One region of the Alteribacillus bidgolensis genome, then DNA from elsewhere that is predicted to be linked to it. Evidence: riboswitches for the same ligand, from Rfam matches in the RefSeq annotation. Region 1 holds a riboswitch; each other region holds the start of a gene.
What was found. A riboswitch is a leader RNA that binds a small molecule or an ion and turns the genes downstream of it on or off. The one in region 1 is predicted to bind thiamine pyrophosphate.
Positions count from the first base shown of each region.

Region 2: it holds a riboswitch for thiamine pyrophosphate, as region 1 does, so the genes downstream of both, thiT (energy-coupled thiamine transporter ThiT) here and CEF16_RS12790 (ABC transporter ATP-binding protein) in region 1, are expected to answer to the same signal.
Region 3: it holds a riboswitch for thiamine pyrophosphate, as region 1 does, so the genes downstream of both, CEF16_RS18645 (thiamine phosphate synthase) here and CEF16_RS12790 (ABC transporter ATP-binding protein) in region 1, are expected to answer to the same signal.

Region 1 is NZ_KZ614149.1:2,559,624-2,567,001, forward strand. It holds gene CEF16_RS12770 (dihydrodipicolinate synthase family protein) at 1-585, opposite strand, end outside; gene CEF16_RS12775 (sigma-54 interaction domain-containing protein) at 684-2,432, opposite strand; gene CEF16_RS12780 (ABC transporter substrate-binding protein) at 2,769-3,815, opposite strand; gene CEF16_RS12785 (ABC transporter permease) at 3,812-4,582, opposite strand; gene CEF16_RS12790 (ABC transporter ATP-binding protein) at 4,579-5,376, opposite strand; TPP riboswitch at 5,645-5,749, opposite strand; gene CEF16_RS12795 (hypothetical protein) at 5,893-6,087, shown strand; gene CEF16_RS12800 (IclR family transcriptional regulator) at 6,606-7,361, opposite strand.
Region 2 is NZ_KZ614149.1:3,779,816-3,787,193, reverse strand. It holds gene CEF16_RS18820 (ArsA family ATPase) at 1-92, opposite strand, end outside; gene CEF16_RS18815 (cory-CC-star protein) at 239-505, opposite strand; gene CEF16_RS18810 (carbon starvation CstA family protein) at 617-2,359, opposite strand; TPP riboswitch at 2,586-2,685, shown strand; gene thiT (energy-coupled thiamine transporter ThiT) at 2,761-3,330, shown strand; gene megL (methionine gamma-lyase) at 3,439-4,614, shown strand; gene CEF16_RS18795 (hypothetical protein) at 4,622-5,341, opposite strand; gene nirD (nitrite reductase small subunit NirD) at 5,549-5,872, opposite strand; gene nirB (nitrite reductase large subunit NirB) at 5,902-7,378, opposite strand, start outside.
Region 3 is NZ_KZ614149.1:3,743,236-3,750,613, forward strand. It holds gene CEF16_RS18625 (AEC family transporter) at 1-125, shown strand, start outside; gene CEF16_RS18630 (FixH family protein) at 212-964, shown strand; gene CEF16_RS18635 (2-hydroxymuconate tautomerase family protein) at 1,029-1,238, opposite strand; gene CEF16_RS18640 (YbfB/YjiJ family MFS transporter) at 1,288-2,475, opposite strand; TPP riboswitch at 2,590-2,698, shown strand; gene CEF16_RS18645 (thiamine phosphate synthase) at 2,771-3,379, shown strand; gene thiO (glycine oxidase ThiO) at 3,372-4,517, shown strand; gene thiS (sulfur carrier protein ThiS) at 4,501-4,704, shown strand; gene CEF16_RS18660 (thiazole synthase) at 4,709-5,476, shown strand; gene CEF16_RS18665 (ThiF family adenylyltransferase) at 5,476-6,489, shown strand; gene CEF16_RS18670 (NAD-dependent epimerase/dehydratase family protein) at 6,892-7,378, shown strand, end outside.

The sequences.
Region 1 (7,378 bases):
TAATGCTCCTTCAAATGCCAGATCATCAACTCCTATCATGACTTCGAGGTTTGTTTGTTCTAGAATATCGTGTACTCTGCGAACATCTCCGGAAAATTCCTTCACACCAACAATATTGTCAAAAACCGATATTTCTTTTAGTAAAGCTGGAGTTAAATCTGTTGGATAATCATGCGGATTGTTGTAAGCAATAACAGGAAGGCCTACCTTGGATAATTCCTCATAATGCGCTATGATTTCATGTTTTAGCGGGTTATAATTAATAGGAGGCAACGCCATTATTCCGTCTGCACCTGCTCGTTTGGCATGGCTGGCCCATTCGACAACCTGTTTCGTAGACGGAGCTCCTGTACCTGCTAAGACAGGCACCCTCCCATTGGCTGCTTCAATTACTGTCTCCACAACTTGCGCCCTTTCTTGCGGGGCAAGCGTGGCATACTCCCCAAGAGAACCTCCTGGAATTAAGCCATCTACTCCTTCTTCGATTAACCAATCACACAATTTGGTAAGACGTTGATAATCCACCTCGTACTCCTGCGTAAAAGGAGTGACTATTGCTACATATACTCCATTAAAATAAGCCATTTGCCTTCCCATCCTTTCATTTATAAAGATACGTTATATTTTTAATGCAAAAATAATGCCACATCTGCAAAATTTACAGACGTGGCACTATTTAATTTCTATTCGTTATCTAATTGATGTTTATTTAGTTTATTGTAAAGTGTTGCACGTGAAACTCCCAATGTTCTTGCCGCCAGATTTTTATTACCACTTTCCTGTTCTAGTACGTTACGAATAACGTTTCTTTCATGTATCTTCATTTCTTCTTTTAAAGATAGAACTTTTTCTCTTTTAAAAGAATCTATCGTTTTTGTCGTCCCTGAAGAAACTCGTCTTACTCGCTCAGGAAGATCGCTGGAATGAACGACCTCACTTGTACTAAATACTACAATGTGTTCAATCACATTTTTCAATTCTCTTATGTTACCAGGCCATGAATATTCCATTAAGCTTTTCATTGCTTCAGGTGACACAAGCTCAATTTGACGTTGATACTTATTGGATAATTCGTATAGATAAAGATGAGCTATGTCGACAATATCATCTTTTCGCTCTCTCAAAGGCGGGATCGTTAGCGGAATGGTGTTTAACCGATAATATAAATCTTCTCTGAAGTTGCCTTCATGTACGAGTTTTTCTAAATCTTTATTGGTCGCAGCCACTACCCGGCAATCCACTTCAAGTTCTTTTGTTCCGCCAACTGGGAAATAACTATTCTCTTGTAATACCCTTAAAAACTTTACCTGCATATCCAAAGGAAGTTCACCAATTTCGTCTAAGAAAAGAGTCCCTCCCTTGGCAAGAGCAACTTTCCCCGCTTTTCCTTTATTTAATGCTCCAGAAAAAGCACCTTTTTCGTACCCAAACAATTCACTTTCAAATAAAGTTGGTGAGATAGCTCCACAATTAATCGCTATAAATGGAGCATTCTTATCTTCTCGAATATAATGGACCGCTTTAGCAAACAGTTCTTTTCCAACGCCTGTTTCTCCATGTATTAAAATCGTAGCATTGGTTGTAGATATTTTTTTGATTTTTTCTTTTACTTTTTCTAATTCTTCACTTTTGCCATTTATCATAAGAAAAGGATCGGGTTCAGCGTGGAACTTTTGCATTTTATTTTCTAAGTCACTTATTTTCTGGTTGGCTTGATAAAGTTCGCGATTTAGTTGTACTTGGCTTGTAACGTCCACTTCAGCTGCAACTGCACCAATGATTTCGCCTTCCAAATAAATAGGTTGAGAGTTTATAAGCACAAATAAATCCGGTCTTGGTTGATGCTGATATCGTTGAAAAGCCTGGCCTGTATACAACGAATCTCTACATTTTAACATTGATTCTTTAAAAAATTCTGTCATTTGTCTTCCCAATATATCTTCTTTCTTTATAGAAAAAATCTGCTCTGCCCCTGATGTCCACACTACGGTTCGTTCTTCTTCATCGATCATGGAGATAGAAGTGTCCATGGTATCAATCATCGCTTCAAAGTAAGCATTTAAATGTGCATAAGAAGCATATAGTTCTAAAAATGCTTGTTTAACATCTAAAACCCCTATTGGTTGATCACTTTTACCTACCACTACTGCTTGTTCCGCTTCTTCCAAAACAAGCATCATTTCTTTTAAAGATTCCGTTTTTTTTACAGTCGGAACAGAGACGGAGAAACAACTCACGAGCTCTTCCGTTAGTACTATATTATTTTTTTCTCGGCATACAAACTTAAAGTAATTGCCATCCTTTTGATAGTAGTACAAATGATTCTCATCCCGATACCCTTTGTGAATACTACTTAAAAGACTATTTATATTAGAAAAAAAGGACACATCCGTATCAATCAAATCTTCTACATTAGGAAGTTGATGTCTCATTATGGTACACGGCCCCCTGTATAAATATTTAGACTAGTATACAGTATTTTTATGTAAAGTGTAAAATTTATTAGACAGTATAACTTTCACAAAACCCAATAGCACTCCATGAACAAGAAGATCCAATATCATTTTTAAGTAGAGAAAATTCTTTATTCTTCCATTTAAACCCCTTGACCTTAAAATAAACAAGTTCTGCCAGTCCAAATGGTGGAGCCTTAGTTTTACTTATACTTTAATTCTTTAATAAAATTAAACATTCTTAAAGTAGAACAAAAAACAGGCTTGATACAAAATCGTGTCAAGCCTGCGTTCCCGTTTTGCAAAAGTCCTAATCTATTCAAGGTTCATAAAAATCTCTTCCGTCTCTGGTGTTTCTTCAATATATCCCGTCTCATTCAGCCATTCCATCGTTGCTTTCCAAGACTCGGCACTTTGGCTTCCAAAAGGTTCTTCTTCTGTTTCCATTTTGTCTAGCAGTACCTCAAGGCTTTCTTCTTCTACTTCCCGTTTTAGAGGAAAATTCTCCTGATCCTGGTGATCAAGCAAGATGTCTAGACTCTCATCTGGGTTTTCTTTCATAAATTCATAGCCCTTTTCAGCTGCTGCCCAGAACGAACGAATTTTTTCTTCGTTGTTTTCTATATTCTCTTCATTTGTCACCATGACGAGTTCATAAAATGGAGGGACTCCGTAATCGACCGGGTTAAGATAATCAACCTCGTGGCCTTCGTGTTCAAGAACCGGTACTTCATGGTTAATATAAGCTCCGACTACAGCGTCTGTTCTTTCCGTAACAATGGCTGAATTAAGTTCAAAACCGATGTCAATTAGTTCCACTTCATCAAAATTGCCGCCATCTTCTTCTACCATTGTTTCTAGAATCGGTTCATTTACGGGAATTCCCGGATATCCGACTTTTTTCCCTTCTAGATCTTGAGGGGAATCAATATCAGCACCTTCTAAGTGGACAACATGGTTTAACGGTGATCGTACGATAGCAGCAACAGAAACGACCGGCACTCCTTCATTTCGCGCTGTGATAACGTCCGGCTGATAAGTAATACCCAAGTCAACTTCCCCTGTGGCAGCAAGGTTTAAAGGATCCGTTGGGTTTGTCGGAAACTGAATGTTCACATCCAGACCTTCTTCTTCAAAATATCCCTTTTCCTGTGCCGCATATAAATAACTATGTACAGCGTTTGGATACCAATCCAGCATAACGTCTACTTCTTGAAGCTCTTCCTCTGCATCTTCATCTCCTGCTTGACTGTCTTCTTCATTACTTTCATCAGCATTGCATGCTCCAAGAGCAGTGATTGAAAATGCCAGCATCCATGCCATATTCTTACGTTTGTTTGTCTTCCACCATCTTTTGTTCATTCTTTATCACTCCATTTTGTTGTTGTTGTTTTTTCTAAAAGTTTTATGGCTAAAAATAATAAAATGCCTAACAAAGATAAAAGAACAATCGGAGCAAATACTCCTGCGCCATCCATTTGAGTCATCATACGGCGGCTAAAGTAGCCAAGCCCTGCGTTTGCCCCCAGCCATTCTCCAATAGCAGCTCCGATAACACTCATCGTTACCGCGACTTTCATACCAGAATAAAAATATGGAAGAGCAGATGGTACTTTTACTTTCATAAAGATTTGTTTAGAACTCGCTCCCATCGTTTTTAGCAACTCTTCAAATTCACGGCTTGCCGAACGCAGACCATCGAACGTGCTGACCGTAATAGGAAAAAACGTAATTAAAACAGTAACGGCTACCTTACTCCAAATCGAATATCCAAACCAAAGGACGAAAATAGGCGCAAGCGCTATAATTGGAATCGTCTGCGACGTAATGAGAAGCGGAAAAAAGCTCCGCTCGATCACTTCGTTTTGGTTCATCCAAACCGCAAGCCCTACTCCTGATACGATAGAAATGCCAAGTCCAATAAGGATAATATTTAACGTTGCCGGCAAATGCACGAAAAACAATATATCATGTAATTCCCACAGCTTAAGCAATATCTCTGTCGGGGAGGGCAGGATGTAACTTTTATCATAAAGCCGTGCTCCGACTTCCCACATCATTAAAAGAAGTGCCACAATAATGCCCGAACCTGCATAGGAAAGCCAGCTATTTACCCTTTTCTTTTTCATAGCTGCACCTTCGATGTCATTTTGTTTAGCAGCTCCTGTTTTAATGCCATAAATTCAGGATCGCTGCGAGTGTTTCTTTCTCTTGGACGGCTTAACGGAATGATGACTTCTTCTAAGTTATTCTCGATGGGCGGCTCGGTAAAAAGAAGGACACGGTCCGATAAAAACAGCGCCTCTTCTATATCATGTGTAATAAAAATCAGTGTTTTCTGCCAGGTGCTCCATTGTTCAAGCAGCCACTCCTGCATGGAAAAACGAGTCATAGAATCAAGAGCGCTAAACGGTTCATCGAGCAGCAAAATGTCATTTCCGCTCAGCATCGCTCGTAAAAACGACACCCTTTGTCTCATCCCGCCGGATAGTTCGTGGGGATATTGGTGCTCTGTGCCTGCCAGGCCGAACTTTTCTAAGTGACTTATTACTTGTTTTCTGGCTTCTTTTTTCCGTACGCCCTTTATTTCCAACGGCAGCACGCCGTTTTCTAACACGGTTCTCCAAGGAAGCAGCAAATCATTTTGCGGCATATAGCCCACTTTACCTAGACGATTTTTTTCTTCTTTTTGGTTAATGAAAATGTTTCCTTCGGCTGGATTCTCCAGCCCCGTCGCCAGCCTGAAAAACGTAGACTTCCCGGAACCGCTTGGCCCAAGCAGGCTGACAAATTCACCTTTACGGATATCAACGTTAAGCTGTTGAAAGATAGAAGAAGATTCCTGGCCGTAATGAAAAGAGACTTGTTGAAAGTGAAGTTGGGAACCAGATGATTCTGGATTGATATTGTTTGTTTTAACCATAAGGCAGCCGCTCTTTCTGCCTGGCTGGATACCAGCATTTTATATATTCCATGCTCTTTTCATCCTTTCTTTTCTCAAAAAATATGGTCTTGCTCTTTTATTTCAACACTCTTCGTTTGGGATTCAGCGCTTTGCTTCTTTTGCTGCGCTTCCCCCATTGGAATTCAGCACTTCCAATAAAAAACCACTCTAGCGAAAGAGTGGTAGTGGTTGTGGGCATAAAAGAAATGGACAAGCCCATATCCGAGGCTGATCTTTATCATTTATTTTATGCTCGCTCACACTTCCCTCCGCTAGTTCTAACTAGTTCAGGTTCCAGGGTTAGGATAATAAAATCCCTCTCAGCTATTTTCTAGCACCCCTAGTGTGGAAGTTATTCTTATTTTCATTTGCTACTTTGTACTTATATCTATCTTCCACATTAGCATAAATACTTTCATTCGAAAACCTTTATAGCTTATAAAACGTCTCGTTTCTGCACAAATTAGAGATATCATTTTAGGAAGGAGGATTTTGATGGAACGAGAAAAACGCCCGCCAAGAAACATCCCAAATAACCAGCAAGAAGAAGAATGGAGAGAGTTTCCTGCTCCACAGGAACAAGTCGCTGACGCATTTGTGGAAGGAACGGTAGTCGGAGAAATAGAAGAAGATCGAGAGGCTGACATTCCACCCGATGAAGAAGGTATTATGGAAAGCGAAGAAGAATAATCACGAAAAGCACAACCCCTTGAAAAAAGTACACAGCACCTGTAACAATGCCAAACTGGCTTGTACAGGAGGTACTGTTTTTGCCCAGAACGTTCTCTGTTTTAGCAGCATCCTTTATTAAATTAGAGCTCAATACCTCCATTTTAAAAAGGGAGCATGCCTAACATCCGTTGCAGCTGCTCCCTTTCACATTCTCATCGCTCTCACACCCTTTTTAATGCCAGATACCCCCTAATAAGATATATGTTAGATTTTATCAACTGCCCTCTTGTCTACACGCATAAACAATAATATTCTCATTTTTCCGCCATCACTTCTTTCCTTATGTTAACTCTTCCATTCTTTTTTAATATTACTCACTTACGGCCGAAACATAGGGTAGTATTTTCCATATATCACCTCTGTATCTGCCATATTGATGGGAGGAATCATTTATTTGACTATATATTCTCACAAACAAATACGTAGAAAAACACCCAATTCCTTAATATTGAGAAAATTTTATTCTTATGAGGAGATTATCTAACCTTTTTCAGCCAGCCTAATTCCTCAGATATTTCAACCGCCGCTCGTGTGACCAGTCGAATATTGTTTTTTAATTGTGTTTCTTGAAATCTCGTTTCCGGTCCTGCAATACTTAGAGAAGCCACCACTTTATTCTCCCAAGAAAAAATAGGTGCCGCAACACTTGCTGTTCCTTCTGTCGTTTCACCAAATGACATAGCAAAACCCTGGTTATTAATGATAAGAAGTTCTTCTTTTAATTTCTTAGGATCATTTATTGTTTTTTCTTGTACTAATTCCTCTATAATTTTATTTCTTTCCAAGAGGTTGAAAAAAGCTAACATCACTTTCTTAGAGGCACCTACTGAAAGAGGGAGTCTCATGCCTGTCGGCTCTGCTATTTTTAAAAGCTGCGGTGAGTCGATACAATCAATAAACACGCCTTCATTGTTTTCAGGCACGGTTAAATATACACTCTCTTTTGATCTGCCAGCAATTTTTTCCATTACCGGAAGAGCAGCGTTTCGAACCGATAAATTATCTCTTATCGACAAGCCAAGTTCCATTAAAGCAAGACCGAGTCGGAACTTTTTTGTCTCCTTGTTTTTGTACACAAATCCACACTCTGACAAACAAGTTAACAAACGGTGTACTGTCTGAACGGGAAGGTTAAGTCTTCGGCTTATTTCTGTAGCACTCCACTCTTCCTTTTCTTCACTCGGTTTAATCGTTGTTAACAAGGTTATAAACTTGCTAACCACACCTGACATTCTTGTTCCCCCTTATC
Region 2 (7,378 bases), 1.2 Mb from region 1:
GCAGTGAGAGCAAAAGCAGAAGAAGAAGTCGATTTTCCTACACCCCCCTTTCCACCAAAAAACAAAATCTCATAATTCAACAGTTTCTCCATTATTTCATTCCTTTCAAAACCTGTTTGCTAAAAAACTTGGCTTGCCGCTGACTCCTGTGGCGGAAGACGTAGTTTTACTTATACTTTGATCCTTTAGCAAATTTAAGTTTCCTAAAGTATAAAAAACACCGCTGGCACCTCTTCTATTAGCAGCAGCGTATACCGTTTAGCGGAGATTTATCCATTCCCATTCGCAGGTGCCATTCGTGAAACCTTTCCACCATTTCTGGATATAATTCCAATGTATAGTAAGAAACTGGATTCGGCAGGCCGAGTAATTCTGAAAAGCATAACAGTAAAAAAAGATCGTCTTCATCCCGTATTTCACGTTTGATTTCGGCACGATGGGGGAGCCGCAGCACTTCATCATAAAATTCCATCAGCTTCTTTAAGCTCATCTTCTTATCGGCCATTTCTCTCCCTCCGATCTATATTGACAGATAGTGAAGGGGCTTGCCGGTGAACAGATTTGCCCACACGATAAGCCCCTGTTATTGAATTTATTTTGCCACGTAAAGATTCTATTAATCATTGTCCGGATCAGTATTTGGTGGTTCTCTTCGGAACAGCGCTATAGCTTCAAGCAAAATCCATACAGTGAATGCTAATATAATAGCTCCTAGCACAAATAAAAGAATCTGTGCATCTCCGTCGCCTAACCAAGACCACTGGAAAATGACCTGACTTGTCATTGCCCACATCGTCATAAAAAGCAAGAAGATCATTGGTATAAAGGTGAACAAGAAATTTCGTCCTTTTCTTCTAAGCCAAATGGAAATAAGCAGCAAACTTATACCCGCAAGGAGCTGATTTGACGTACCGAATAATGGCCAGAGTAAATATCCTCCCGAGCCAAAACCACGGTCTCCAGGAAGTAATACAAGCAGTGCACTTGCTCCTACTGCAATACTTGTTGCTACATGCTTTTTCGTAAGGCCAGGTGCACTATACTCCTGTCCGAGTTCTGAGATAATATACCTCATTAAACGTACAGAGGTATCAAGTGTCGTCGCAGCAAAGCTAACAACGATTACTGCTACAATTGTTTCCGCTACGCCTGCTGGTAAACCAAGCCCGGTTGCGAGCTGCCCCGCACCTCCAACAAAATGGGCAAGTCCATCCGCATTTGCTGTATTAAAACTTTCATAGCTGGATAGAAAATCACTTTGTGAAGCAAAGAAGGTGGTCACTGCTAAAATGGTTACAAGTGCTAGAGTTCCTTCTCCGACTGCACCAAAATAACCAACAAAACGTGCATCCGTTTCTTTATTCAACTGTTTCGATGAGGTTCCAGAAGAAACCAGACCATGAAACCCGGAAATTGCCCCACAGGCTATGGTAATAAAGAGAAGCGGGAACCAAGAGACGTCTGTGACCTCTCGTGTAGCCGGCGCTGTTACCTCAGGAGTCGGCCACGTGAAAAATAAACCAAGGTACAAAATAGCAAGCCCTACCACCAGCTGATGCGAATTAATATAATCACGCGGCTGGAGAAGCTTCCAAACCGGAAGAATCGAAGCAATATAAACATAAATCATGAGGACAGCAATCCAAATTAAAAATGCCGATGAAACTGCATCTAAACCGAACAAGCCGGTTGCTTCTTCTCCACCAAAATAAGATACCAAATCGATTTGTAAAGCAGGAGTAGTGCTGGCAATAACTGCTGCTGCATACATTACAGCCAGTGCTACAAGAGATGGCATAAGCATATTTTTTCCTTTTTTATTAACCGTATAACCGATCCAAATCGCAAGCGGTATCTGAATAAACACCGCCAGGACGCTTGCTGGAAATGTTATGAATAAATTCGAAATAACCCAGGCAAATACTGCGTTGACCATGAGAACCAAAATTAGAATAATAAACAAAAATAACAGTTTTGCACGCCTTCCAATAATACGTTCCGCCAGGGTTCCAATCGATTGCCCTTTATTGCGAACAGAAAGGACAAGCGTCCCAAAATCATGGACACCAGCTGCAAAAACGGTCCCTAATACGACCCATAAAAAGGCTGGCAGCCATCCCCAATAAACAGCTACTGCCGGTCCTACAATGGGCGCTGCTCCAGCAACAGAAGTAAAGTGGTGGCCCCAGAGCACCCATTTGTTTGTCGGTACAAAATCCACACCATCCCGGAATTGATAGGCTGGTGTTTGATAATTAGGATCCAGCCTGTAAATACGCTCTGCTATAAACTTAGAATAATAACGATAACCAAGAGCAAACACAATTAACCCGATAATTGCTAAAACAATAGCTGGCATAACCGTTCACACTCCTTTTCAACTGTCTTTTTATATCTTTTTCTGATACCGCTTACAGAATTAATCTCACCACCTTCCCTTATTCATACGTTTTTATGTTTTAACAATTCGATTATAAAAGAAAAAATATAATTTTGCGAATAATATATTTATTTGCAAATGGAATATATAAACATCTCATTCGTTTGCAAACATTTTAATATATGCTACATTAAAAGAAATTCTATATGTTCACTAGGGGTGTCATTGACTGAGAGAGACGATTGTCTCAACTCTTAGAACCTGATCTGGCTGAGACCAGCGTAGGGAAGTGGTGTGACAAGCATTCTTACTTACAGGTTGTTGTCTGTAAACACCATCCCCTCTTCCCCCAGTGGCAGCGAAAGGGGATTTTTTGAGTTATGCAGAATAATCGTTTGCTGATTATGTTAGAAATTGCTTTTATGGCAGGACTGTCAATTATTTTAAGCTATATTGAATTTAGTGCTCCATGGGCGATGGGAGGATCCATTTCACTAGTTATGGTCCCCATATTTATTATTGCTTTTCGCCGAGGATGGAAAGCAGGGATGATGACCGGTTTTTTAACTGGAATCCTTCAAATTCTTTTCGGCGCCATCATTGTCCATCCTATACAATTTATACTCGAATATCCGATTGCTTATGCCGTTCTTGGGCTGGCTGGTTTATTTGTCAGCAGAAATAACTTTAAACATGAAGTGCCCGTTTTCCTGATCATTATTGGGGTTGCTTTTGGTACGCTTCTTCGTTTTATCGACCATTTCAGTGCAGGGTTAGTATGGTTTGGTGAATATGCTCCAGACGGTGTACCGGTTGTAACGTATTCAGCAGTATATAATGCTTCTTATCTCGTTCCTGAAATGCTTATAACCATCTTTGTCGTTATCCTTATTTCAAAATATAGGCCTCAGTTTTTCTATGATGGGCGCAGCGTCCATTCTGCTGCTTAATCATTTTTTGGTCCTCCGTTGCCTTTCGCACACTGATGTGCATGTAACGGAGGCCTTTTTATATACATATATAGAAGCCTTATCTTAATAAAAAGGGGAACGACGATAATGAATAAAAATATCGATACCCGCCTGATTCACGGAAATTATTCTTGCCGGTCATACCTCGGTAGTCTCATACCACCAATATTTCAAACTTCTACTTTTTCGTTTACATCTGCTGAGGAAGGAGAAAGAAGGTTTGCCGGAGAAGAAGACGGCTTTGTTTACTCCAGATTAGGAAACCCTACTGTTCAGGAACTAGAATATAAAATAGCTGACCTTGAAAACGGGGAAGAGGGAATAGCATTTAGTTCCGGGATGGCCGCCGTTTCTGCTGTGTTGACCTCGGTTGTAAAAACGGGTGACCATATTCTTGTTTCAGAAGGTATATATGGTTGTACCTTTGGTCTCCTTCAAATGTTAAAAGAACGATTTAATATTGATTTTAGTCTTGTCAATATGGATAAGAAAGAAACCATTGAATCATTATTACGACCGCAAACAAAAGCTATTTACGTAGAAACACCCATTAATCCAACGATGAAATTAGTTGATTTGCAAATGATTAGTAACATTGCCAAGCAGCACAACCTCTTCTATATCGTGGACAACACTTTTTCTTCCCCTGTTCTACAAAGGCCGCTGGAATTAGGAGCAGATGTCGTTTTACACAGTGCCACAAAATACATCGGGGGTCATGGAGATGTAATCGCCGGCCTTGCAGCAGGTAGCGCAGATTTTATATCTCTTGTAAGGCGTTCCTCTCAAAAAGACATGGGAGGTATCCTTGGACCATTTGATGCTTGGCTGCTTTTGCGAGGTATAAAAACCTTGTCTTTACGGATGAATCGTCACTCTGATAACGCCAAATTACTCAGTGAACGATTAAAACAGCATCCAAAAATCGAAAAAGTTTACTATCCCGGCGACCCGGACTTTCCTCAACATTCATTAGCAGCTTTGCAAATGGATCATTTCGGAGGATTAATAAGTTTTGAACTAAAAGGAAACAAAGCAGCAGCTCAGTCGTTTATGAATCGTCTTGAAATGATTCGAATTGCGGTTAGTTTAGGAGATGCAGAAACGTTAATTCAACACCCTGCCACGATGACCCATGCTGTTGTCCCTTACGACACGAGAAACAAAATGGGGATTAGTGATCGCTTATTACGGCTGTCGGCAGGACTTGAAGCAGAAAAAGATATATGGCAGGACATTGAACAAGCTTTGGATGCCTTATAATGTCCTTTTACCAGTTAAAAAAGTATTTTAATGCTAAGGTAATGAGTGTATAACCAAGAGATCCTGCCAAAAATGTTTTAAAATGTGCATTTTCCTCAGATGGCAGTTCTTTTTTCAAAACATTCAACACCATTGCCCCGGAAATAAATGCAAACACAATAGCTAGAACAAATGAAGGGAGCGGAGCAAACACCCCTGTTACCCAGCCGGCCACAATTCCGACAGCAAGCAGGTACCTTCCTAGTGACTCGTACCGTTTGCTGTCTTCCCTCCACATATCGTGAGAAACAGCCATAAAATGAAATCCAACCGCAACACCATAAAACACGGCTTCAATACCTTCTATATCAGAAGCAAAAATAATATAGGAAATAAGCATATTATACAGCGCAAAAAAAACCACTTGAATCCAGAAAAAGTGACCTTCTCCTTGTTCATGTTCCCTAGCTGCTCTTTCTGCTGCTTTATGTACTCCATAGAAAATAAGCAGCCCAAAGAGCCCCAAAATATATAATTCCGATTCCATCGTCAGCCCTTTTGTTTCGGAAAAACCTTCTTGCTCTTTATGTAAGGATGGAAGTACATATACAAATACATAAGAAACGGCAACCCCGCCTGAAAAAGAAAGCCACTTGAATCGGCCGATTGCGGAAGACGAAATAATTTTATTGGCAAATAACTGCACGAACAGATATACAAGAACTAATGCAAGCGAATCAAATGTCATATTACCTTCCCTTCTCCCTGAAGCAATATTAAAAGTTTCCCCTTGCATCTTAATGAAAAAACCTCACACCAAAAAAAGCATATATCAGTAGTAAACTTTCCCACTTCTTCGTTAAGTCAATCGTCTAAATGCCGCTCAAGACCTAGAAACTCGCCCCCCACAAAAAACTGCCATTCGTGATACACGAATGACAGTTTCATAGGTAAGTTATAAAACGAGATAGATTTCTTCGTTTTTCACTTCTGTTTGGAATTTTTTCACGCAGCCTTCATCAGGTGCTTCCACCAAACCTGTTTCTACGCTTATTTTCCAATCGTGAAGCGGACAAAACACGTGATCACCACTAACTATCCCTTGAGAGAGAGGACCCTCTTTATGGGGACAGCTGTTTTTCAATGCGTTAACCTTACCTTTATTTGTTTTGAATACAGCAATCGATTCACCATTAACGATGACTTCTTTTGGAACACCTTCTACTAAATCATCGATACGACAAATCATCACTTGCTTCTCATCTTTGGTAGATTGCATTTTTTTTATTCCCCTTTTCTAATCAAAAATTATTGAATAACTTCCAATTGTTTTTTCTCATACAATTCTTTTTGCTTCGCTTCGTTTTCGGTCACTTCCGCCCATGGATCTTTTGGACGCGCACGCAGAGCTCTTTCCATATTTTCAATGAGCTGTTTGCGTTTTTCTTCGTCCTCTAATATTACAGATCGAATATGGTCAAGTCCCACACGTTCTACCCAATGCGAAGTTCTTTCAAGATAGCGTGCATCCTCACGGTAATATTGTAAAAAGGCGCTCATAGTGTCCAACAACTCTTCTCCAGTTTCGATTTTGCAGAATAAGTCTCCACCTCTTAAATCAACACCGCCATTACCGCCAACATACATTTCCCAAGCTCCTTCGACACCGACAATACCAATATCTTTGATTCCAGATTCAGCACAATTTCTCGGACAGGCTGATACTGCCATTTTCACTTTATGAGGCGTATTCAAGCGTTCAAACTTCTTTTCAATTTGAATACCCATTCCGATAGAATCCTGGGTCCCAAAGCGGCAGAAGTCTTCCCCAACACATGTTTTTACGGTTCTGATTGATTTTGCATACGCATAGCCTGAATTCATACCAAGATCTTTCCAAATTGAAGGTAAATCTTCTTTATTTACACCAAGCATATCGATACGTTGTCCGCCTGTCACTTTCAGCATCGGCACTTCATATTTATCAGCAGTGTCCGCGATTTTACGAAGTTGATCAGGATCAGTCACCCCGCCGTACATACGAGGGACAACCGAATAGGTACCATCATTTTGAATGTTTGCATGTACTCTTTCGTTTATAAAGCGGGACGTATGATCATCTTCATACTCTTCCGGCTTATTAAGCCCAAGATAATAGTTGATAGCTGGCCGGCATTTAGAGCAGCCCTCTTCTGATTCCCAGCCAAGCACATTCATTACTTCTCTAGTGAAAGATAATTGCTTTTCCTTAATAGCTTCTGATACTTCATCATGAGAGAGGTCTGTGCAACCACACATAGGCTCCTTTTGATTGCTTACTGCTTCATCGCCAAGGGTTGCGGATAATAAATCAGAAACAAGCGGTTTACATCCGCCACATGAACGACCTGCATTTGTGTGCTTTGTCACGTCGGCAACAGTAGAAAGTCCATCGTTGTTAATTGCTTCTACAATTTCTCCTTTACAAACACCATTACAATCACAAATCTGTTCATCATCTTCCATAGAAATCACTGGACTTTCTCCTGAACTATTCTCATCCTCAGAAGGCAGAATAACCGCTTTGTTCATATCCGAAATATCCTGCCCTTTTTTCATCATGTCAAGCAGGCGCGGAGAGTCGGAAGTATCGCCATATAGAACAGATCCAACTACTTTATTGTCTTTCACAACTACTTTTTTATAAATCCCTTCAAACTCATCATGTACCCTTATGGCACGAGTATCTTCTTCATCTTGAAACTGGCCGGCTGAGAAAAGGTCAACTCCGGAAACTTTCAGCTTA
Region 3 (7,378 bases), 1.2 Mb from region 1:
CGACCATAGCGATGATTGCTGTTCAATTTGATTCCAGTCCACAGCTGGTATCAAGTATTACATTAGTGACAACACTTTTAAGTGTGCCGTCTTTGTGGATTTTGCTTACAATCATTGGAGTGTAAAAGAAGTGTCATAGGTGTTAAACGAAATATAATTTTCAAACTGGTACAATAATTACTAGAAATACTATGGAAAGAAGGGAACAATATTGAAAAAGATAAGCGGCATCTTTCTATTAAGTCTTCTATTAACGGCTTGTGGTCAAACGGAGGAAAAGGACGGACAAACGAGTGATAACAATGATCCTGAACAACCAATAGAAGTAGAAATGGAAATGGCAGAAAAAGCAGAACAAGGGGAAGAAGTAGAAATAGGGGCTTTTGTTACTCAAGGAGAAGAAAAAGTGACAGATGCTAATGAAGTGCTTTTTGAAATATGGAAAGAAGGCGACAAGGCGGAGAGCGAAGAATTTTTGGCTGAAGAACCTGAAGATGAAAAATATTCGATTACACACACCTTTGAAGAGGAAGGTATTTACCATGTTACTGCGCATGTGACAGCTCGAGGAATGCACAGCATGCCAACGGAGGAAATTACAGTAGGTCAGTCCGTTGAAAAAACGGAAGATAATGGTGAGGAAACAGATATTCATGCTGGTCATCAACATGGTTCTCCGGTAACAGCAGATTTGCAATCTCCATCTGAATTAAAAGCAGGAGAAGAAATGGAGATATCGTTTCAAGTTGCTGAAGAAGGAGAGCCGATACGTAATGCTAGAGTAAGGCTTGAGATATGGCAAAAAGGAGACGAGACGCGGGAGTGGGTTGATGCTGAGGAAGAAAGTGGTTTATACATTGCTTCTCATACCTTCGAAGAATCAGGGGATTATATGATGACCGTTCACATTGAAGATGAGGAAGATTTGCACGAACACGTAGATAAAATGGTATCGGTAAAATAAGATAGAAGATCTTATCAAGAGGCTGGCTCCATCGTGTAAAGAAGCCAGCCCTGCTTTTGAATAGTTATTCTCCTCTTTTTCTCCGTTCTGTAATAGGTTCTGCTCCAATGCCCCAGTTGTCTGTTTCTACTTCATCAATCACGACCACAGTAGTGTTAGGATTTTTACCAAGTACGTCTTGTAACAACTTGGTACTCCCAGCAATGAGCTCCTTTTTTTGTTCAGCAGTTACTGGCTCTTGTTCTTTTGTAATTTTAATATTAATGTATGGCATACATATTCTCCTTTCTATCATTTCAGTGAAGGGTAAGAAACTTTTGATTTCATCTGTTTTTTTGCAGTCCTTGTGCTATCCCAAGACACCCCATTCCAGTTAAAAGTACAGCACCTGCAAAGTAAAAAGAGGAAGATAGAGCTGCTGTTGCCGATATGAGTAAGCCGGCAGCAATGGGTCCGATCATTTGGCCAAGGCTGTAAATGAAAGTAAATCCTCCAATTATATTATTACTTTGTCCCGCAGCAGCATTCCTCGCTTCTGCCATAGTTAGTGTCACAATCCCCATAAAGGTTGCTCCAAAGAGAAAAGAGCCAACTAATGCTCCGAAACCATTAAAGAAAATCACAGGGAAAAGAACACCTGATATTTGCAGAAAAAAAGCAGCCTGCAGTGCAGCAAGGTTTCCAATTTTAGAAGCAACTCCAGACCATATAACGCATGAGGGAGCAGCAGCCGCACCGACTAAAACCCAGCTTAAAGAAGGGTTCGATTGAAGCATCGGAATTTCAGCTGCAAAAGCGACCAAATAAGTCCCGCTGATTATGTAACCGATTCCTTCGAGTCCATAAGCGGCGCAAAGCCACGGTAATATCGTTTTCGTTTTTGACTGTACTAGATTATTTTCTGCGTTTTTTATTTCAATGCTCTCTTTTTCAGGTGCTTCAGAAAGTCTTTTCCAGGTAAATAATCCTAGAATAGTGGATAGTATTCCAAGAGCAATCCAAATCCCTGCCCAGTCAAATGAAATGGATAATAGCGGTACAAGAAGTCCAGTTGAAAATATACCTAATCCTACTCCTCCAAATAGGTATCCTGTCCAAGAAGCATGTCCTGCGCTGACTAGGTAATCTATAACAATACTTGAAACAAGAACAAAAACAATACCGCTTGTTACCCCAGATAAAAAGCGTAAAAGATGCCAGATTAACTCATTTACAACAACTCCCATCAAGAAAGTAGAAGCTATGTTCAAGATCAAATGAAAATATGCATAATAGGCTTTTCCTTTTTTCCATGCCATTTTTCCTGCTAGAAGAGCACCTACAAGATAGCCAAAGTAATTGCTAGAAGCCAAGTATCCGGCTGTTTCATTATTTAAATGTGTTGCTTCTACCATTAATGGCAGGATGGGAGTGTAAGCGAATCTGCCAATACCCATTACGACAAACAGAGCTGCCATTCCTGCTGTTAATATAAGTATTGCATATTTTTTTGAAGGAAGTACTTGTATCATAAATAACACGTCCTTGCTTTAACTTCCTATATTTTACCACAGTTGCCGTTAAAATCACTTTTCTTAGTTTGACAGATTCGGCATGTTTGTTTTAAAATTTAGAAAAATACTAAATACAACCACTAGGGGTGCCTTAAAGAAAGGCTGAGATTAAAGTGAACCTTTAAAACCCTCAGAACCTGAACTGGATTATTCCAGCGGAGGAAAGTGGAGCGAAATGGACATAACAGACAAAGCTGACCAGACCGCTTTCCACTTTCAGGAAAGCGGTCTTTTTAAATGAAGAGGAGGTATTATGAAACCGTTCTTACACGTTATTTCTACTGGAAATCAATCCCTAGAAAGGTGGTTGGATATAACCGCCAACGTTCATTCGTACGTAGATTTCATTCACATTCGTGAAAAGCTGTGGGATGAAAAAAAAATGGACGCTGCAATATTGGGATTATTAAACGCAGAAGTACCTCCTCATAAAATTATTCTTAATAATCGGCCGGAGTTGATAGCTTCGTATGGTTTAGGAGGCGTTCATTTTCCTGAAAACGTACCTATTCATAAAACTGTTGAAGATAAATGGTTAACAGGCTGTTCTATTCACAGCAAAGAAAGCGCTGTAAAAAAAGAAATGGATGGTGCAGACTATTTATTTTTTGGACATGTTTTTGAAACAAACAGTAAACAAAATACTCTTCCAAGAGGTTTAAAATCGCTGCAGCAGGTTGTAAGTTCAGTAAAATGTCCGGTTATAGCGATAGGAGGAATCACTTCTGAAAGAGTGAAGGATTGTGTTTCTCACGGAGCCAAAGGTATTGCTGTAATGTCTGGCATCTATGGAGCAGCCCAACCAATCGAGAAGGCAAAAGCTTATCAAAAAGCGTTAAAAGAGGAGGCATTACATGAATAAAGCATATGATGTGCTGATTATTGGCGGCGGTGTCAATGGCTGCTCTATCGCTTATCAAATGTCCAAAAGAGGTTATAGAGCAGCTGTGCTTGAAAAAACTAGAGTTGGTGCAGAAGCATCCAGCGCAGCTGCTGGAATGCTTGGGGCACAGGTTGAAATCAAAGAAAACGGTCCTTTTTTTGATTTTGCGAGAAAAAGCAGAGATATGTTCTCTGAATTGGTACCTGAATTAGAAGAAACGTCTGGAATTCCCGTGTCTTATGTACGGAATGGAATGCTGAAAGTGGCTCAGGCTGATACGGAAGTAAATCATCTTTTAGACATGCTCGCTTTTCAAAAAAAGGCGGGAGAACGAGCAGAGTGGAGGGATCCGAATGAAATCTCTGTCCAGGAGCCTAACATAAAGGGTGATATAAAAGGAGCCCTTTATATTCCTGGAGATGGCCAGGTGAAAGCTAAAGAATTAACCCAGGCCTATGCACGCGGAGCAAACCTATTAGGAGCAGATATATACGAATTTACTCCTGTCACAGGATTGTTGGAGGAAAATGGAAGAATAAATGGGGTGACGACGCCTTCTGGCTGTTTTTATGCCGAACATGTAGTGCTTGCTGGCGGGGCCTCGACTGATTTAATTCCAACTGCACAAACGTATATCCCTTCTATGATTCCAGTAAAAGGCGAGTGTATATCAGTCAAACCTGCAAAACCAATAATGAAAGCAACCATTCATGCTTCTGATCTTTACCTTGTTCCAAAGCCCGGCGGAACCATTATTATAGGTGCAACCGAACAAAATGGCCGAATGGATAAACCGGTTAGTGCAGGAGCTGTTCAGGAACTTCTTTCTAAAGCAATCCGGCTTGTCCCTGACCTTCAGAACGCTGAATGGATAGAGGCATGGAGCGGTGTGCGGCCGCAAACGATTGACGGTATGCCGTATTTGGGCGCTGTTTCCATAAAAGGATTGTGGATGGCAGCTGGCCACTACCGTAACGGTATATTGTTATCTGCATTAACTGGGGAATGGATGGCAGATTTGATAGAAGGTACTGCTGAAAATGAGGAATGGATCAGGGCATTTGATCCATTGCGTTTAAAAGAAGGAAAGGAGGATCTAGTTGAAACTAATCATTAACGGCACGACAAAAGAAATACCTGATAATAATTCCACTGTGACATTACTGCTCAGCCATCTACAAATCGGTCAAAAAAAAGCTGTAGTAGAAAGAAATGGAAATATTTTAGTCAAAGAACAACATGACAATGAACCCGTGAAGGACGGGGATAAATTTGAAATAGTTCATTTCGTTGGAGGAGGATAATACGATGTTAAATATCGGTCCATATACTTTTCAGTCGAGGTTATTTCTAGGAACCGGAAAATATGCTAGCGGGGAAGTGCAAAAGCAGGCGGTAGAGGCTTCTGAAACGGGAGTGCTTACGTTTGCCGTAAGACGAATGAATATATTTGATGACAGTCAGCCAGACCCATTTGAAAGCATGGATCTCAGCGGGTTTAAACTGCTGCCAAATACTGCAGGTGCAAAAACAGCAGAAGAAGCTGTACGAATTGCAAAAATGGCTCAAGCAGCTAATATGTGTGACATGATTAAAGTAGAAGTTATTGGGTGTGACAAGACGCTTTTACCTGACCCGATAGAAACGATAAAAGCTACAGAAATGCTGCTTGACGAAGGTTTTATTGTTCTTCCTTATACGTCTGATGATGTTGTACTGGCCAGACGTCTGCAGGAGCTTGGCATTCATGCCGTTATGCCTGGCGCCTCCCCAATAGGTACTGGGCTTGGGATTATAAATCCATATAATTTATCTCACATTATCGAACAAGCTGAAGTTCCTGTTATTGTCGATGCTGGGATTGGCAGCCCTAAAGATGCCTCTTACGCAATGGAACTAGGAGCTGACGGGGTACTATTAAACACTGCAGTGTCTGGAGCTGGAGATCCTTTGAAAATGGCGGAAGCAATGAAATATGCAGTGGAAGCTGGCCGTTTAGGATTTGAAGCGGAACGTATTGAAAAGAAAATGTATGCCCAAGCAAGCAGTCCGGTTGAAGGAATGAGCAAGCTTTGATGGAGAGCCGTTATTCCAGGCAAGAACTCTTTTATGGAATCGGTAAAACTGGCCAGCAGCTCTTAAATACCAAGCACGCAGTCATTGTTGGAGCCGGAGCACTAGGAAGTTCAGCCGCAGAAACACTAGTACGAGCAGGAGTTGGGAAAATTACGATTATTGATCGTGATTTCGTTGAATACAGCAACTTGAACCGTCAGCAGCTTTATACTGAACAAGATGCAAGAGTAAAACTGCCAAAAGCAGAAGCAGCTAAAAATAGATTGCAAGCAATAAATACGGAAACAGAGATAATAAGTGTTACAGGAGAGGCTGACTTTTTTGTATTAGAGCAAGCACTTCCAGCAGATTTGTTTATTGATGCGCTGGACAATTTTGATACGAGAATGCTTATTAATGATTTTTGTCAAAAACATGGCCTGCCATGGATATACGGAGCTTGTGTGGGCAGCTATGGCATTACTTTTACTATTCTGCCTCAAAACACCCCTTGCCTTCATTGTTTAATGGAAGATATTCCACTTGATGGGGAAACGTGTGATACAGCAGGGATTATTGCGCCGGCCGTACAAATGGTCAGTTCGCATCAATCCACAGAAGCGCTGAAAATTTTAACAGAAAACTGGTCTGCCTTACGAATGAAATTATTATCATTTAACCTTTGGAACAATGAATCTTCTGCTATTGATGTTAAGTTGTTAAAAAAAGAGGACTGTCCATCTTGCGGTAAAGAAGCCTCATATCCATTTTTGGAATACAAAAACCGTGCAAAAACAGAGGTGTTATGCGGGCGTAATGCCGTACAAGTCCGGCCGGCAGAACAGCAATACCTGGCATTACCTGATTTAAAAAAGAGATATTCAAAAGCCATTCAACAAGAAAATAAACATCTTATTGTCCTAAATCTTGAGGGCAAACGATTTGTTATTTTTCAGGACGGCAGAACGATCATACACGGAGAAAACGATAAATCCAGAGCTCGGGTCTTGTATCAAAGATATATAGGTGGATGATTTTGTAATATCGATGCATGGAGCTGTTCCAAGTTAGGTTGAACAGCTCTTTTTAGGTATAGACCGACACTTTTTGTCTTCAACGGATCTAGTTAATTAGTTCTGCAACGTAATCGCAAGTTTTAAAACACAGGCCACAAGGAAGGACATTCTCTATTTTTTAATTGCTAAGCGGATTGTGAGAATATAGTTAAAATTGATAAAAGGGTACAATGAGAATGGAGAGAAAGTATTAGAAGGAGTATATTCTTTTAACAGTGTAATATTTGCGAAATACAGCAGAACATGATACCTTTTCTATGGTCCCATATTTTAAAGCTTAAATATGAAAAAACGTCTTTACGGCGTTCATATAGAATCAATTTTAGTAATAGAAACTATTTCAAGAGTGGAGGTAGTAACGTGAATATTATCGTTGCTGGCGGAGATGGATTTTGTGGATGGCCCACGGCCTTGTATTTATCAAAACAAGGGCATGATGTGTCAATTATTGACAATCTGGTAAGAAGAAAATATGACGATGAGTTAAGGTCAAACTCAATTACTCCAATTGCTTCATTAGAAGAGCGTGTTCAAAAATGGAAAGAACTAACTGGTAATGAAATCCGTACATACGAAGGCGATCTCAACCATTACGACTTCTTAAAGGAAGTACTTAAGCGCGAGAAGCCAGAGGCATTCGTCCATTTTGCCGAGCAGCGTTCAGCTCCTTACTCCATGATTGACCGTGAACATGCTATATATACCCAAGTTAATAATGTTGTAGGCACCTTAAACGTTTTATATGGCATCAAAGAAGTAGTTCCTGACTGTCATTTGATTAAACTGGGGACAATGGGAGAGTACGGAACTCCAAATATTCCAATTGAAGAGGGTTATTTAGAAGTGG